3 regions of the Neobacillus camarae genome follow, and region 3 is predicted to be linked to each of the others. Evidence: predicted binding sites of a transcription regulator. Region 3 holds the regulator's gene; each other region holds the start of a gene.
What was found. The regulator LexA, encoded in region 3, represses DNA repair genes until DNA is damaged. The targets are predictions, from matches to a motif close to CGAACATATGTTCG.
Positions count from the first base shown of each region.

Region 1: ACY8D0_RS02600 (YhjD family protein) is a predicted target of LexA. The motif match lies at 2,198-2,211, and genes of this name have one in related genera.
Region 2: ACY8D0_RS24655 (carbohydrate kinase) is a predicted target of LexA. The motif match lies at 1,965-1,978, and genes of this name have one in related genera.

Region 1 covers NZ_JBUCKX010000001.1:541,425-546,866, forward strand. Annotated here, with positions in the region: gene ACY8D0_RS02585 (M48 family metallopeptidase) at 1-489, shown strand, start outside; gene ACY8D0_RS02590 (IDEAL domain-containing protein) at 810-1,046, opposite strand; gene ACY8D0_RS02595 (competence protein ComK) at 1,239-1,790, shown strand; gene ACY8D0_RS02600 (YhjD family protein) at 1,809-2,174, opposite strand; gene ACY8D0_RS02605 (LCP family protein) at 2,483-3,373, shown strand; gene ACY8D0_RS02610 (TVP38/TMEM64 family protein) at 3,413-4,075, shown strand; gene lepB (signal peptidase I) at 4,068-4,622, shown strand; gene addB (helicase-exonuclease AddAB subunit AddB) at 4,847-5,442, shown strand, end outside.
Region 2 covers NZ_JBUCKX010000004.1:686,879-692,320, forward strand. Annotated here, with positions in the region: gene ACY8D0_RS24640 (antibiotic biosynthesis monooxygenase family protein) at 1-208, shown strand, start outside; gene ACY8D0_RS24645 (ribonuclease H-like YkuK family protein) at 413-949, opposite strand; gene ACY8D0_RS24650 (DinB family protein) at 1,229-1,750, opposite strand; gene ACY8D0_RS24655 (carbohydrate kinase) at 1,998-3,101, shown strand; gene ACY8D0_RS24660 (pseudouridine-5'-phosphate glycosidase) at 3,104-4,021, shown strand; gene ACY8D0_RS24665 (hypothetical protein) at 4,221-4,979, shown strand; gene ACY8D0_RS24670 (S8 family peptidase) at 5,115-5,442, shown strand, end outside.
Region 3 covers NZ_JBUCKX010000001.1:1,002,710-1,008,151, reverse strand. Annotated here, with positions in the region: gene tkt (transketolase) at 1-1,018, opposite strand, end outside; gene ACY8D0_RS04845 (DUF896 domain-containing protein) at 1,192-1,422, opposite strand; gene ACY8D0_RS04840 (YneB family resolvase-like protein) at 1,500-2,147, opposite strand; gene yneA (cell division suppressor protein YneA) at 2,159-2,485, opposite strand; gene lexA (transcriptional repressor LexA) at 2,643-3,266, shown strand; gene glnA (type I glutamate--ammonia ligase) at 3,443-4,777, opposite strand; gene ACY8D0_RS04820 (MerR family transcriptional regulator) at 4,808-5,215, opposite strand; gene ACY8D0_RS04815 (methionine gamma-lyase family protein) at 5,360-5,442, opposite strand, start outside.

The DNA.
Region 1 (5,442 bases), 460 kb from region 3:
ACCACCCTGAACCGCCTGAATGATAATCAAATTTTATTCATAATGGCCCATGAAATGTGTCATTATGTGGAAAAACATATATATTGGGGAATCGGCGGTTATTTACTGCTTTCACTGTTAGGACTATATTTAACATACCGGATAATGAATTGGGCTCAAAACCGATTTGGAAACCGCTTAAAGTATGTTAAAACGGGAGATATACGTTCACTGCCGTTATTCTTTATGATTATTTCGATGCTGATGTTTGCCTCAAGTCCGTTTACCAATCTGGCTTCTCGTTATGAGGAAACCAGGGCTGATCGGTATGCCATTGAAATGACCAAAAATCCGGAAGCTGCCATTACCTCTTTTCAGGAGCTTGCCAAGTCTGGATTGACTCAAGTTGACCCTCCGTTATTAGTAAAGATTTTTCGGTACACTCACCCTACGATGCTTGAACGCATTTCCAGGCTTGAACAATATGAAATCGAACATCGTCAGGACTAAAACTTATTGAAAAAGCTGGGGCTATGCCCCAGCCTTTATTTATGATAAGGATCTGTTAAACGATAAGGTTGATTTATTTCCCTCTGTTGATTGGAGCGGATAAGCTCGACTCCTCGAAAATCCTCAATTATGCTATCGCATTTTCTTTGTGTGTGGCGGATTCGTTGATGAATTTCAGTGTCCTGCGGGAGTAGGAGGCTGAGGCGGCTCCCCGGCGCGCCCGCGGGGTTGGTTGCTGGGCTTCTTTCACTGCAATCAACAGCCATATTTAACAAGCTTTAAAAAAAGAAAAACCGTCTAGGACGGCGGGAATAAGTCTTTTAGGTTCCAAACTTTTTATTTACTTCTTTAAGCTGGCTGGATAATTGTAGAAATGACTTTCTATCCCCACGGTCAATCGCCAAATCAATCTTTTGTAATAGCTTTTCCTTTTCCACCGTTAATTGAATTTCCATTAGGAGCATATCGATATAAAGGTCCTGGACAAAGTTTTCTTTTAACCGAGTTCGTTTCATGGCTGCAATTTTCATTAATTCCGCATATGATTTTTCCTTCATGAAAATCACCCCGAATGCTTTTTTCTATTATATGGAGTTTTCGGGAGAATATCAATAATATTTAAAATTTTCTGATTGTACTTTTTTTTGACACATTTTTGTGAATAAATTAGCAACAATCCAGAAATACAAGGGAGAATGGTTTTGGAAATGTTAAGATAGTTTCGAATCTTAAATGAGGAGATGATTTGTTTGAAGCATCAAATTCAGGATTATGAAATTAATTCTTGTACCATGTTTTTGTTCCCTGTGGAATATGGCAGTAAAATATTCTCACAGATTGCTGAAGTTGAAGATGAATACGTTTCCCCCATTAAACCCTTGGACATTGTGAAAAGAAGCTGTGATTATTTTGGTGTTGATTATGAAAGCAGAAAGAAGGGAACCAGACAGCTTATCGGGTATAGCCGTAAAATCCCAATTGTCATTGAGCCATCTAATCAAATTTTCTTTTTCCCTACCACTTCACCCAACCGCCCGGAGTGTATTTGGATTTCCCATGAATATGTTGAAAACTATCGGCGAATAGGACCACATGAAACCTTAATCACTTTCCGGAATAAATCTTCTCACCTTTTCCCGGTTTCCTTTAGCACCATAGAAGGACAAATGCTAAGAACCTCATTCCTTAAAACCAAACTTTTGCAAAGAATGGATAGTCACAAGAAATCGATTTATTTGCTCCATGGGCCTAAGACATTGAATGCCTCAGAAAGCGGAAAGGATTACGGACCGGAAAAGTAACGGTTCCATAATGAAATCTCATGACGATTGGCGCCCATTTAACAAATAGTCCTGCATTAATTCTTGGACCTTATTCCTGATTCTTGGATTAAAGTAATTATGATTTTCTTCATATCCTTTATAAATAAACATAAACATGGTAAAGGCTTCATCCCGTTTTGTTTCCATTACTTGTAGTTGATTCTTTTTCATATATTGTTTCACCTTAAATAACTCACTTTGAATTTCTTTCATTACGGCTTCTATTAACTCCAAATAAGGTTTTTTTAGCTTGAAAGGACTTTTATCAACCACTTGGAGATCACGGTTTAGAATGGTTAATACCATAGGCAAATAAATGGCCTTTTCCATTATGTCGCGATCGTTTTCTGGAATTCTGGTCATTATTACTCACACCTCCCTAAAAGCGAACTAATGTTCTTATTTGATTTTACTAAAAACCGTTGAAAAACGCAATAATGCCTCTATATTGAAGTATGTGAAAAAAGCCCGCTTAATAGCGAGCTTTTTTATTGCAAAATTCATCTTTTTCATGAGAAAGTTTTTATTAATAGAAGGATATCGGATGGGGGAAAATGAATTAAAGATAGACAGTAACAGTAAATAATGATTTTACAAATACTTACGTAATAGGTGATTTAATGAGAGCGGACAAGCATCAAAATAAAAAAAAGCGAAGATGGACATCCATTTTGATTATATTTCTGATCCTGATTGGCGGGGCTGTCGGGTATTCATACTACCAATATAAGCAGGGTGTTAACCAATCTTTAAAAAAGATTAACAAAGACCAAGAAGATACTAAAGTCAACTATGCATTTGAGGGCCAAAAGGATCAATATGGGGATACAAATATCTTATTGCTAGGCAGTGATGCTCGAGGGGACGAGGCTTCAAGGGCAGATACGATTATGATAGCCCACTATAACGAAGATAAAGGGACTTTTAAACTGACCTCTATCATGAGAGACACTTACGTCCAGATTCCCGGTTATGGCAAGCATAAAATAAACTCAGCTTTCGCACGTGGCGGTCCAGAATTAATGAGAAAAACGATAAAACAAAATTTTGATATTGATTTGCAATACTACGCTATTGTTGATTTTCAAGGCTTTGTCCAGCTGATTGATGAGGCGTTTCCAAATGGTGTGGAAATCGATGTTGAAAAGAAAATGACCCAATATGTAGACGTGCCCCTCCAGCCTGGCCTGCAAAGATTAAACGGGAAACAAATGCTCAGCTATGTCCGGTTCCGGCATGATGCGGTCGGCGACTTTGGGAGGGTTGAACGCCAGCAGAAAGCGCTCAAGGCGATTGGAGACCAATTGGCCAGTGTCGAAACCGTTGCCAAAATCCCCAAGCTGATTGGTGTGGTTACCCCATATATCAATACAAATATGGGCACTTCCGATATGTTATTCATGGCCAAAGATTTCTTCTCGGGTGATCGGGGGAATGTGGATACACTGCGTATTCCTATTGACAACAGTTTTACAGAGGAGAGAGTTTCCCCTGACGGTGCTGTTCTGGATATAAACCTCCAGAAAAATAAAGATGCTCTCCACGAATTTATTACAAAGTAGTTCATAGTAAATCTGGTTAAAGATAGAAGGGGAAAACGGATGGATATGGAAGTCATTAGAGCCTGGTTTACACTTGATAATATTATGAACCTCATACAAGAATATCGAGCACTGGGACCGCTTCCGGGAATCGGCTTAACCGTTCTTGAAGCGTTCCTGCCGTTTCTTCCTCTAGTCGTTTTTGTAATGGCGAATGCAAATGCATTCGGACTTTGGCTGGGATTTTTATATTCTTGGCTTGGGGCTTGTGTTGGAGCCTTTCTCGTGTTCTCGCTTATTAGAAAGTTTGGTCAAAAACGGTTATTGGTGTTTATTTCGAAGCACCCTAAAGTCCGTAAATTAATGGATTGGGTGGACCGTCATGGTTTCGGGCCTCTCTTCTTACTGATCTGTTTTCCTTTTACCCCATCCGCCCTTGTTAATATTGTGGCGGGCCTTTCCAAACTTAGCGCTGCCCAATACATACTTGCCGTGGTTATTGGCAAAATGGTGATGATTTTTACAATGAGTTTTATAGGCTATGACCTTCGTTCATTGATTAACCAGCCATACCGAACGGCTATTGTTTTGGGTGTGATATTTATTCTTTGGTATGTGGGAAAAAGAATTGAACTAAGATTGAATAAGGGCCTCGAAAATGACGATAATGGAAAAATAGATTCATTCAATGAGCAGAAAAAACGGAGGGGATTCAATGAATAGTGAATGGAAACAGGAAGGAATCGAATGGATGAAGGCTTTTATCATAGGCATCATCATTTTTATCTTTATTCGAACGTTTTTCTTTTCCAATTATGTGGTTGAGGGTGAGTCCATGATGCCAACCCTGCAAGATGGCAATAAACTAGTTGTGAATAAATTGGGCTATCAAGCAGGGGATTTGAATCGCTTCGATGTGATTGTGTTTCATGCGAATGAAAAAGAGGATTATGTTAAACGGATTATTGGCATGCCGGGGGACAAAATTGAGTATCGTGATGACCAGTTGTATGTCAATGGCCATAGGTACGCTGAACCCTTTTTGAAGGCTTACAAGGAAAAGTCACCAGGTGTGAATATTACCGGTGATTTTAGTTTACAGGAAATTACTGGTGAGAATATGGTTCCCGAAGGTGAATTATTCGTCCTTGGCGATAATCGGCTTGGCAGTTGGGACAGCCGGCACTTTGGCTTTATTTCGGTCAATCAGGTGGTGGGTAAAGTAGACCTTCGCTACTGGCCATTAAACGAAATGGATGTTCATTTTTAATAAATCTCTTCTAACACACGATAATTTGGTCGTGTTTTTTTTTTTTATCTATGGCTCTGTAAAATTAGGCTGTTGATGTTTAAAAAAACAACATTATCGTTTAACAAAGCCTTATCTTTAAAAAAAGTTTTACCAATTCTGGGTTTAGCTCTTCCAAACGTTTGTGCTCATTTTGTGGTAAAATGGGGGATACAGAGTTTTTGGTAAAGGGAGAGCGGTGTCCGATGTCTTTAAGAATCACAGTTGGAAGGTCGGGAAGCGGAAAGTCGGCTTTGTTTCTCAACGAAATTCGCAGCAGGCTAATGGAAAATCCAGAAGGAGCCCCGATTGTTTATATTGTTCCTGAACAGATGACATTTATGTCTGAGTATGAACTTGTCACCGACCTAAAGATTGGCGGAATGATAAGGGCGGAGGTCTTTAGTTTTTCACGTCTTGCTTGGCGGGTTCTCCAAGAGACAGGCGGAATTAGCCGGATGCATTTAAGCAGTGTTGGGATGAATATGCTAATACGAAAGATTATCAATGAGGAAAAGGAACGCTTAACGCTTTTTCAAAACGCAGCGGATAAAACCGGTTTTATCCAGCAAGTTGAACAAATGATCATTGAACTAAAGCGGTACTGTGTCAGTCCCGATAATCTATTGCAAGGTTTAAGGCAATTCGAGTCAGAAAACACGTTTGACGCGAAGGCTTTACATGATAAACTGGCTGATTTGGAAATTATCTATCAACGCCTAGAGGATGAAACCTTTGGAAAGTATATTGATTCGGAAGATTATTTTCGTCTATTGTCTGAGAAGATTTCGGCATCTAAGCA
Region 2 (5,442 bases), on a different contig from region 3:
GCCTGGGTTTATCGGACGTGATGTATTGGTGAAAAAATCGCGCCGCGGTGATGAGGAAGTAATGGTGATGATGCGCTGGGAAACAGAGGAAGCTTGGAAGAATTGGGAGAAAAGCCCTGAACATATTGCCGGGCACAAGGCAAAGCAGGGAACAGCCAAGCCGGAGTATGTGATTGAATCCAGTCAAGATGTTTATTTTGGCGTTTAACTAAAAGCAGTAATTTGCAAAAATTTGAGTAATGTTTCCAATATATACCAAATTTAGGTCGTAAAGGTCTGAAAATAGGTCGTATAGGACCAAATATGTGACGTAAGTGCTGAAAAATAGGTCGTAAAACTTTTGAAACCCAATCCAATTCCAGCATGACCCAAAATATGAAAAACACGCTTGAATTCAAGTGTGTTTTTTTGTTTATTTGGTATAGCGGTTCGCATAGCTAGAAGCAACAAAGGCATCTGGTTTGATTTTAGGTTCGACGCCCATCGATTCCATTCTCGCGACCATTTCTTTGACGAACTCGCTAGTTTTGTTCCGCTTGCCTGAACCGATGTCAATGTGGCCTTCCATGGTAAAGGTAGCCCCGTGATAAAGATGGGGCAGCACAATGTTGATCATGGCGTTTTTTTGCTGGTCAGTAAACATGGAGACAATCTCCTCCGTTAGGGAGAGTTCAAGGGATATCCGCTCATGCAAGTGATTCATTTTCCTTGGAACCACCACCTTGCGGATGCATGCCCATACTCCATTTCCTACATTCTGGATGACAATTCCGGTAATAAACCGGGTGTATGTTTTATGGACCTGGGAATCGGTCCCGACCATCAGCCGGTAGTTCCCCTTTGGATCGCTTTCCATAAACTCGAGTATTCTCTCCATGACTTGGTCGAACGACATCGCTTTCTCTTGGAGATTCTGAAACAACAGGCTCGCTGGCCTGGGATTCTTCATCATAAAACCACCACATCTTTCCCTTCCTGAGAAGTAATTTTCGGCATGAGTTGTTACTGTTATCTTATGGAAGGAATGGTACACGCGTGCAGTAATTGGACGAAAATCGGACTGTCAATCCTAATGGGATGCAACTCTTGCCATAATGTTAAACATTATTAAAAGCGGCGGCCAAGTATGATTATTATTAAATAACTTAATGGATTTTTAACATTGGCGTCAGGCACCATCTGTCATCGAACTACCTATGTAAGTTTAGCCCGGTGCCTGACATGGAGGTCATTTTGAAAGGACTGTTGCTTTGATTTCCTTGATTTGGCTAATATGCCTTTGTTCGTGTAAATAAACGGTTTCGACCCATTGATTAAGAGGCAGTTGACCCAAGAGGGGGTGTTTGGTCGATTTGATGGTCAGAACATGCTCGTCGTCAATGGCGTTTAGCACGTCGAGCAGTTTGGTCCTAGATTCTTCAAGCATTAGGGAGATTTGCTTCCGGGTAAAGGGTCCCGCACTTGGCACAACCAGATCGGGAGCTTTCACTTTGAATGAGCGATCAGTTAAGACCTGTATCGGTCTTTGTGTTGGCAAAGACTCCTGGTCATAATTCTTGTTAAGTCCGTATAGAATGGCCTTGGTAAAAACCGACTCCGTTAAATACAGGTGGTGGCCTATTTGTCCAACACTCCATACATCTTGATCCGGTACCTTGTTTAGTTCTTCATCCGTGAAAGAACTTATTTCTTTCAATAGCAAAAACCGCGTTTCCGCCAACTTTTCCTGCATTTCCTCTAAACGAACCATCAAGTTTCCTCCTTCAGCACCATTTCAATAGTCCCTTACTTTTTATATTCGTCTAGTATCAAAGTATTCCTTTTTTTCTTAGTGTTTGATGGATTGAGTGCCAGTCACTATCCGGGCAATTATACATTTTTCCTGAGACTTTCGGCTAAGGTAAATAGATAGAGTTGACTGGGATAGGGTTGAGAGAGTACAATACAAACAGAAGTTTATATTAAAAACAAAAGTTTGTATAAAAGGAGGGGAAAGCTTGCCAAATGATTTGACAGAAAAGGAACAGGTGATTTTTGAACTAATCCGCAAAAACCCTTATATTTCTCAGCAGGAGCTGGCCGAAGCCATTGGCTTATCGAGGCCATCAGTGGCCAATATCATCTCCAAGCTGACAAAAAGAGGTTATATCATCGGCAGGGCCTATATTGTGAATGAATCGCAGCAAATCATTTGTATCGGCGGAGCCAACCTGGACAGGAAATTGCAGGTGAAAAGTCATGCGCAGCTAGGGACATCGAATCCGATTCGCTCCTCGCAGAGTGTGGGGGGAGTGGCCAGGAATATTGCTGAAAATCTAGGCCGGCTTGGGATGGAAGTCACTTTGCTGACCGCATGCGGGGCAGATAGTGACTGGACTTCTATTGAGGGTGCCTCTTCCTTTTATATGAACTTGGATCAAGTCACAAAACTTCCTGGAATGTCCACCGGTTCTTATACGGCCGTATTAGATGACGACGGGGAGCTGATAATAGCCCTTGCCGATATGGAAGTATACGAGGCGATTACTCCGGAGCTTTTGCTCAAGCAGGAAATGTCATTGAGCCGGGCCAAATGCATTGTGGCTGATTTAAACTGTCCAAAAGACACGCTGCAATTTTTAACGCAATTTGCCCAAAAGTATGAACGGCCGCTGGTGTTAATCCCGGTTTCATCTCCAAAAATGAATCGGCTGCCTGATGATTTAAAAGGTGTGACCTGGTTGATTACCAACCGGGATGAATCAGAAACATATTTTCATTGCGAGATTACCAACCAGAACGAATGGAAAGAAGCCCTTGAAAAATGGCTTTCGCTCGGGATTGCCAATGTGGTCATCACCAATGGCAAAAACGGGGCGATGATTGGGAATCGTGAGGAAGGCATTATTCATATACCCGCTGTAAAAATTCACGAAATAGTCGATGTCACGGGAGCAGGTGACGCCTTTTCATCGGCCGCGATTTTTTCCTGGCTCGATGGGAAAAATTTAAAAGATATTGCCAGGGCGGGAACAGTAAATGCGGCAAAAACTTTGCAATCCGCTTCTACCGTCCGTCAAGACTTAACAGCAGAGCAACTGCACAAAGACATGGAGGAATAATCATGAAACAATATATTACTTTATCAGAAGAAGTCCGTACCGCAAAAGAACAAGGGAAGCCAATTGTGGCCTTGGAATCGACAATTATTTCCCACGGCATGCCATACCCGCAAAATGTCCAGACTGCCCGTGAAGTCGAGCAAATCATTCGCGACCTTGGGGCTGTGCCAGCCACCATTGCGCTGGTGGATGGAAAAATCAAAATCGGCTTATCAGATGAGGAACTGGAAATGTTCGGCAAGAGCACGGATGTAGCAAAAGCATCCCGCCGCGATTTGGCCTACTTGCTCGCAACCAAGAAGATGGGCGCTACGACCGTTGCTGCGACGATGATTTGTGCCGAACTTGCTGGCATTCAAATATTTGTAACAGGCGGAATTGGGGGCGTCCACCGCGGTGCTGAAACCTCGATGGATATCTCAGCAGATTTGGAAGAATTGGCCCAAACCAATGTAGCTGTCATTTGTGCTGGTGCCAAGTCTATTTTGGATTTAGGCCTAACGATGGAATATCTTGAAACAAAAGGGGTTCCGGTCATGGGCTATCAAACAGATGTGCTTCCGGCCTTTTATTCCCGTTCAAGCGAGTTTAATGTCAACTTCCGTGTCGATGATGCCGAGACAATTGCATCAACATTGAAAGCTAAATGGGATTTAAATATCAATGGCGGCGCCATCATCGCCAACCCGATTCCTGAAGAAGATGCCATGGATGAAGCAACCATTAATAACGTGATTGAACAAGCCCTGAAGGAAGCCGATGAGCAGCATATTAAGGGGAAAGACGTCACCCCGTTCTTGCTGGCAAAAGTCAAAGAACTGACCGGCGGAAAGAGCTTGGAGTCCAATATCGCGCTTGTTAAAAACAATGCCGTATTGGGAGCGAAAATTGCGGTTAGCTTGGATTCACTGAATAAATAATTTTAATAACTCGTACAAAATGACAGAGATTTTTTCTCTGTCATTTTTTTTAACTCTGCTTTATTCCGATAAGAGCGTAGTCTGAGAAAAAGATGGACTTGCCATTGAAAAATCAAAAGGATAGTGGTTCCTTTTCTGTTACAATATAGGAAGAAATTCCTACGTTCAACTTTTTAGGGGTATAAAAAGGGGGTCCATTATGAAAAAGGTTTTAATCATAATCGGGGTGATTTTTTGTCTCCCGCTCTTTGCTTTCGCCATCTATGCTTTAGAAGATGTTTATTATAATATAATGGGCTTTAAGGTTGAAAATGCCGCCTTAAAGTATTTGGAAAAACAATATGGACAACAGTTTAAGATAGACGATGTCCAATATTCCAAAATTCTTGGCGAGGATGAAGGAAGTTACCAGGTGGAGGCACGGTCACTCGATAAGCCGGAAATTACTTTCCTGTTAGATGCGAATGAAAACTATGAAATTACGAGTGATGACTTTAAGGAAAATAAATGGGGCAATGAGACAAGGCAGGAATACCTAAAGATGGCCGAACCTTTTTTCAAACATCCGGGGCAACTCTATGCATTCGGCTCCTTTCCCGAAGAGATCGCAGAAAAATACGATATAAATGATACCTATCAGTCCATCTATCAGGATCATCCACTTAAAGCCCATGAGTATATCCATATTGTGATGTTTCCGGCATCTTTCAATAAAGAGGTGGAATTGGAGAAACTCTATCAGTTTTGGCAGATTGTGAACAGCCGTGCCTTAGATACGTATCGGATGGAAGTGGAATATTATCCGGAGAAACTTTTGAAAACGTTTGAAAAGTACGGGGACCGGCATCAATTTGACAACGATTATTATCAGGAAAGTCTATATAACTGCCGTCTCTCTGAAAACGATCTAGCATTAAATCCCCAAGATATTGCAAACTTTTGTCATGAAATCAAGTAAGGTATTTGGGATGCAGCCGTAGGAAAAGTTCTGCTTTCCCTTTTAAAAATATTTTTGGCAATATAGTATTCTGCCGTTACCAAAATTCTTCTTTTTCATAACGTATGGTGATACGTAATGAAGGAGGAGTTATCCATGTTTGGATATTCAATGGTTCAAATGGTACGGGCCCATGCAGAAAAACTGGACAGGCCATTAAGGGAAGAAATCCTGAACTTATACAAGCCGTTCAAACGGACACCGTGCTTTTTCCACAAAGTATTTGAAGGTACTCTCAAGAAGGGCAGGAAAATGTCCGTTATTATTGAATTTGAAAAAGATTGTCATGAGGCAGGATGCCATCAGGTCAGGGAAATTATGGGCAAGCATGTAAGGAATGGCATCAGGCAGGAGTTTGCTAGAATCTCCTGTTTAAGCGCCCATGTGACTCCAACAGGTTTAGAGGAAATGCTCAAGAGCTGTG
Region 3 (5,442 bases):
CAGGCAACTGGTTGTTTAGGGCTTGTTCCAACTGAGTGGCCAATTCAGGGTACTGATTTTTGTATTGGGCGAACTGATCATTCCACTCTTTTTCTTTTTTCTCACCGTTTTCGCCAATAAGCTTACTGAAGTTTTCATAAACCCCATCCGGAACGTGGAAGTCTTCTTCAAATGTCCATTGATAGGTCTCTTTGGTCAACTTCAATTCTTCGGCTCCAAGTGGTGCTCCGTGGACTCCTGAAGTGCCAGCGCGATTTGGTGAACCAAAGCCAATTGTAGTTCTTACTTCAATGATGGCAGGATGTTCAAGGTCAGTACGGGCCTCTTCTAAAGCTTTTGAAATTTCCTCTAGATTGTTGCCATCTTCAACGCGAAGATATTGCCACCCATAGGATAAGAAACGGTTTTGGACACTCTCGGAGAAGGACTTGTTTAAATCACCGTCTAAAGAAATGTCATTGGAATCGTAAAGAACGACCAAGCGTCCTAATTGTAAATGTCCCGCTAAGGAAGCTGCCTCAGCAGAAACACCTTCCATTAAGTCACCGTCGCCGCAAATGCTGTATGTAAAGTGATTTACAATTTCATAATTGTCTTTATTATATACGCTGGCAAGATGACGTTCAGCCATTGCCATTCCGACTGCCATGGCAATTCCTTGTCCCAGTGGACCTGTAGTGGCCTCAACGCCTTCTGTGTGTTTATACTCAGGATGGCCTGGAGTCTTGCTGCCCCATTGACGGAATTGTTTTAGGTCTTCAATAGAAAGATTGTATCCGGATAAATGCAGCATGCTGTATAGTAAAGCAGAACCATGTCCTGCGGATAAAACAAAGCGATCCCGGTTGAACCATTTTGGATTCTTAGGGTTATGGTTCATAAACCTTGTCCATAATGTATATGCCATTGGTGCAGCTCCCATTGGCATCCCCGGATGACCCGAGTTCGCTTTCTCAACCGCATCAATAGCCAATGTACGGATTGTGGTTACAGATAAATCATCAATCGTGTTAAACATTTCTTACATCCTCTCTTTTTCACAGGATAATTAACCCAACAACATTAATATTATAGTTCAGTGGTGATTTATTCAACTAATTGTGCATAAAATGGCCGATAAAGTCAGTTTGTTTGATAATTTCCCTCAAATTGTCTCAGGATATGTAAAAAGGAATACAAATTTGTATTCCTTTAATGTAGGTTTTGTTTTTTCCTTTGTTTTATCTTTTCCGGTGTTACATCGTTTCCCTCTGGATCGATGACGGTGGTATGTGTTAACGTATCTAACATATGGGAACGAAAAACTGCTAGATATTCGCTTCTTAATGAGGATTGCTCTTTAGCTTCTGCTTCTGATAGGCCTGTTGTTTTCGCTTTTTTAGCCAACTCATTGATTCTCGCCAGTTTTTCTTTGGATAGCATGCATGCACCTTCTTTCATTAAGTTCTACATGAGAACTGATTTTACTAAAAAAAACACCTTCTGACAAGGCAGAAGGTTTACTCGATTTGGCTTTCAATATATTCTTGATATCTCCTATGGACAGTGGCCTTTGATATCGGGTAGCCGAATCCTCTCAAAGTGGCGGCGATTTCAGCGAAGGTAAGACCATTGGATCTCAATCTGGCAATTTCCTCTACTGGTACAACAATTTTATCGCGGCCGGAATTCTCCCCAAGATTTTTCAAGTTTTTTTGAGGCTTATACCCCTGCTGAACTGCACGTTTCATGCCGCGCTTGATTTTTACATTATGTAGTTTGCGCTGGTATTCCTCCACCATGCTGACAATTTGCAATACCATGGAATCAGATTCGGACAGCTGCAATTCCCCGTTGTGAGCAATACTATAAATTCTTTTACCCTCTTTCATAATACAATGAAGGATGGCGATTTTGGCATTTCCCCTGCCAATTCTGGTTTCATCCTGGATGAGGACTGCTTGTACCTCGGGACTTTTGATTTCTTCTAAAAGTTCAAGAATACCATCTCTATCAAAATCATAACCGCTGGCCTTTTCCTTTATTACAGCGGCCACTTCAAAATCATACTGGGCAGCCAATCGGGTCAGTTCCTCCTCTTGACGTTTTAATGAAGTTTCCTGTGTTTCTTTATTGGTACTGACACGGCAATAGATAATGGCTTTCATCGTTTCCCTTCCTACTCTTCCACGGCTCCGGCGTATTCCGTTACCGTTCCAACTTCGCTGTTGACAGGAATGATAATTTCTTCGCCAGGATAAATGTTATCATCGATTTGTTTATTGTGCTTTTTCACCCAATTAACGAATTCTTTATTCGACATGGAGTGCTGACCTGCATAGGCTTGTGAAATCTTCCAAAGCGAATCTCCTTCGGAAACCGTAATCTTCGTGTACGGGTCTTGATTAGTGTCCGGACTGTGTTGAATGGTATAGATAAGGGCAAAAGCACAGCTGATAAATAGAAGAATGATAGCATATGAGTATTGGATCCATATTTTTTTCATCACAAACACCTCTTATAGAATATACGTTCGCACTTATTACCTTAAGTATAATCCGAACGTTTGTTTGTTGTCAACACATATTCGAACTTATGTTTGTATAAAAATAACGAACATGCTATAATAAAGACAACATTAACCAGGCGAGGTGCAATTTATCATGGTAAAAATATCAAAGCGGCAGCAGGATATTTTGAATTTTATAAAAGACGAGGTTAAAAGTAAGGGATACCCTCCTTCCGTTCGGGAAATCGGGGAAGCAGTCGGGCTTGCCTCCAGTTCAACCGTACATGGTCATCTTGCTAGATTAGAAAGCAAGGGATTGATCCGGCGCGACCCTACCAAGCCAAGAGCCATAGAAATATTAGAAGCGGATGAAGCGGCTCATATTCCTAGGAACCAAGCGGTAAACGTCCCTGTGGTAGGAAAGGTTACCGCCGGTTTGCCTATCACAGCCATTGAAAATATAGAAGAGTATTTTCCATTACCTGAAAGACTAGTACCCTCTGATGAACAAGTCTTCATGCTGGAAATTATGGGTGAAAGTATGATTGAGGCCGGCATTCTGGATGGTGACTATGTGATTGTAAAGCAGCAGCAGACGGCTAATAATGGGGATATTGTTGTTGCGATGACAGAAGATGATGAAGCGACTTGCAAAAGGTTCTTTAAAGAAAAAGATTATATCCGTCTCCAGCCTGAAAACTCCACTATGGATCCAATTATTTTAAAAAATGTGTCCATTCTTGGGAAGGTAATTGGAGTGTATAGACAAATTCATTAAAGTCAATTGTCCTTTCGGCTGCAGCGTGAACGTGCCGCCTGGTTTTAGACTGGAAATTGATCATATATACATAAAAATGCTGGCAGTAAAACTGCCGGCATTTTTCTTCGAAAAAACAAAACACCCAGTTGCATGAAACTGGGTGTCTTGCAGATATATCAAATTCTTTCCTCAGATTAATACATGCTCATGTATTGTTCGCGTTCCCAAGGGTGTACTACTGTGCGGAACATATCCCACTCAATTTCTTTAGCTTCCACAAAGTGTTCGAAGATATGCTCGCCAAGGCCAGAAACGATGACCTCGTCAGATTTTAAGCTATCCAAAGCGGCCGCTAATGTTGCAGGAAGATCAATGATGCCTTCTTCGATTCTTTCTTCCTTGCTCATCACATAAATATTACGGTCAACTGGTGCAGGAGGAGTTAATTTATTTTTAATTCCATCAAGACCTGCTTTTAAAAGCACTGCCATAGCAAGATATGGGTTAGCTGCTGGGTCAACACTGCGCACTTCAACACGAGTGCTCAATCCGCGGGATGCTGGGATACGAATTAATGGTGAACGGTTTCTAGCTGACCAAGCCACATAACAAGGTGCTTCATATCCAGGAACCAGACGCTTATATGAGTTTACAGTTGGGTTCGTAACTGCTGTAAAGTTTGGTGCATGCTTAAGGACACCTGCAATGAATTGACGAGCAGTATCACTCAACTGAAGATCACCAGTTGGTTCAAAGAATGCATTTTGACCATCTTTGAATAGAGACAGGTTGCAGTGCATTCCAGATCCGTTCACGCCAAACAATGGTTTTGGCATAAAGGTTGCATGCAAGCCATGCTTACGGGCAATCGTTTTTACAACCAGCTTGAACGTTTGGATTTGGTCGCAAGCAGTTAGCGCATCGGCATATTTGAAGTCAATTTCGTGCTGGCCAGGAGCAACCTCATGGTGAGATGCTTCGATTTCAAAGCCCATCTCTTCAAGTTCAAGCACGATGTCACGGCGGCAGTTTTCCCCAAGGTCAGTTGGAGCAAGGTCAAAGTATCCGCCTTGGTCGTTCAGTTCAAGGGTTGGTTCGCCATTCTGATCTAATTTGAATAAGAAGAATTCTGGTTCCGGTCCAAGATTGAAGTTGGTAAAACCAAGCTCTTCCATTTCTTTTAATACTCTTCTTAAGTTGTTGCGAGGGTCCCCATCAAATGGAGTGCCATCTGAATTATAGATATCACAAATTAAACGGGCCACTTTTCCTTTTTCAGCTGTCCATGGGAAGACGACCCATGTATCCAAGTCTGGAAATAAGTACATGTCAGACTCTTCAATCCGAACAAATCCTTCGATAGAGGAACCATCGAACATCATTTTGTTATCGAGCGCTTTTTCTAATTGGCTGATTGGAATCTCCACGTTTTTAATGGTTCCCAGGATGTCGGTGAATTGAAGACGGATAAATTTTACATTTTCTTCACTTGCCAAGCGTTGAATATCTTCACGTGTGTACTTTGCCATCTTATTTCCCCTGCTTTCTAAAAATTATTATTAATGGAAAAAGCGAGATAAATCGCCTTGCCGTAAGTTGGCTCGGTTGTGCCGCCCTGAATGAAGCAATTCATTCCGGAGCAGATTTCGCAACTGATCATCAGTTAGCTCGCGTTTAGCTTTTTCCGATTGCTGCTGTTCCATGTTATTTTCTTGTTGTTGCTGTTTGACAAGGAAAATTTGCTTAATCCCGGCCATATTAATGCCTTGATCGATTAAGTCCTTAATTTCTAATAATCTATCAATATCATTTAGGCTATATAACCGGCGATTTCCTTGATTCCTTGCCGGAGAAATTAACTGGTGTTCCTCATAATATCGGATTTGTCTAGCCGTCAGCTCCGTAAGCTGCATAACGGTACCGATCGGAAATAGCGGCATAGAACGACGTATTTCTTTCCCACTCACCAAATTTCTCCTCCTTTTCCTATTTCATATTGCTATTATATTTCTTGTAAGAAAAGATGTCAATTGAATGTTAGATTTTCTTACACGATTTTTTATAAGAAAAAGAACAGCGTATTTTCTATACTGTTCTTTTAGGTTTTCCTATCAGAATGCAATTAATTCTTTTACCGCTAAATGATCAAGCGCAAGACAAATGGCGATTTTTACGTGTTCGTAGGTTAATCCGC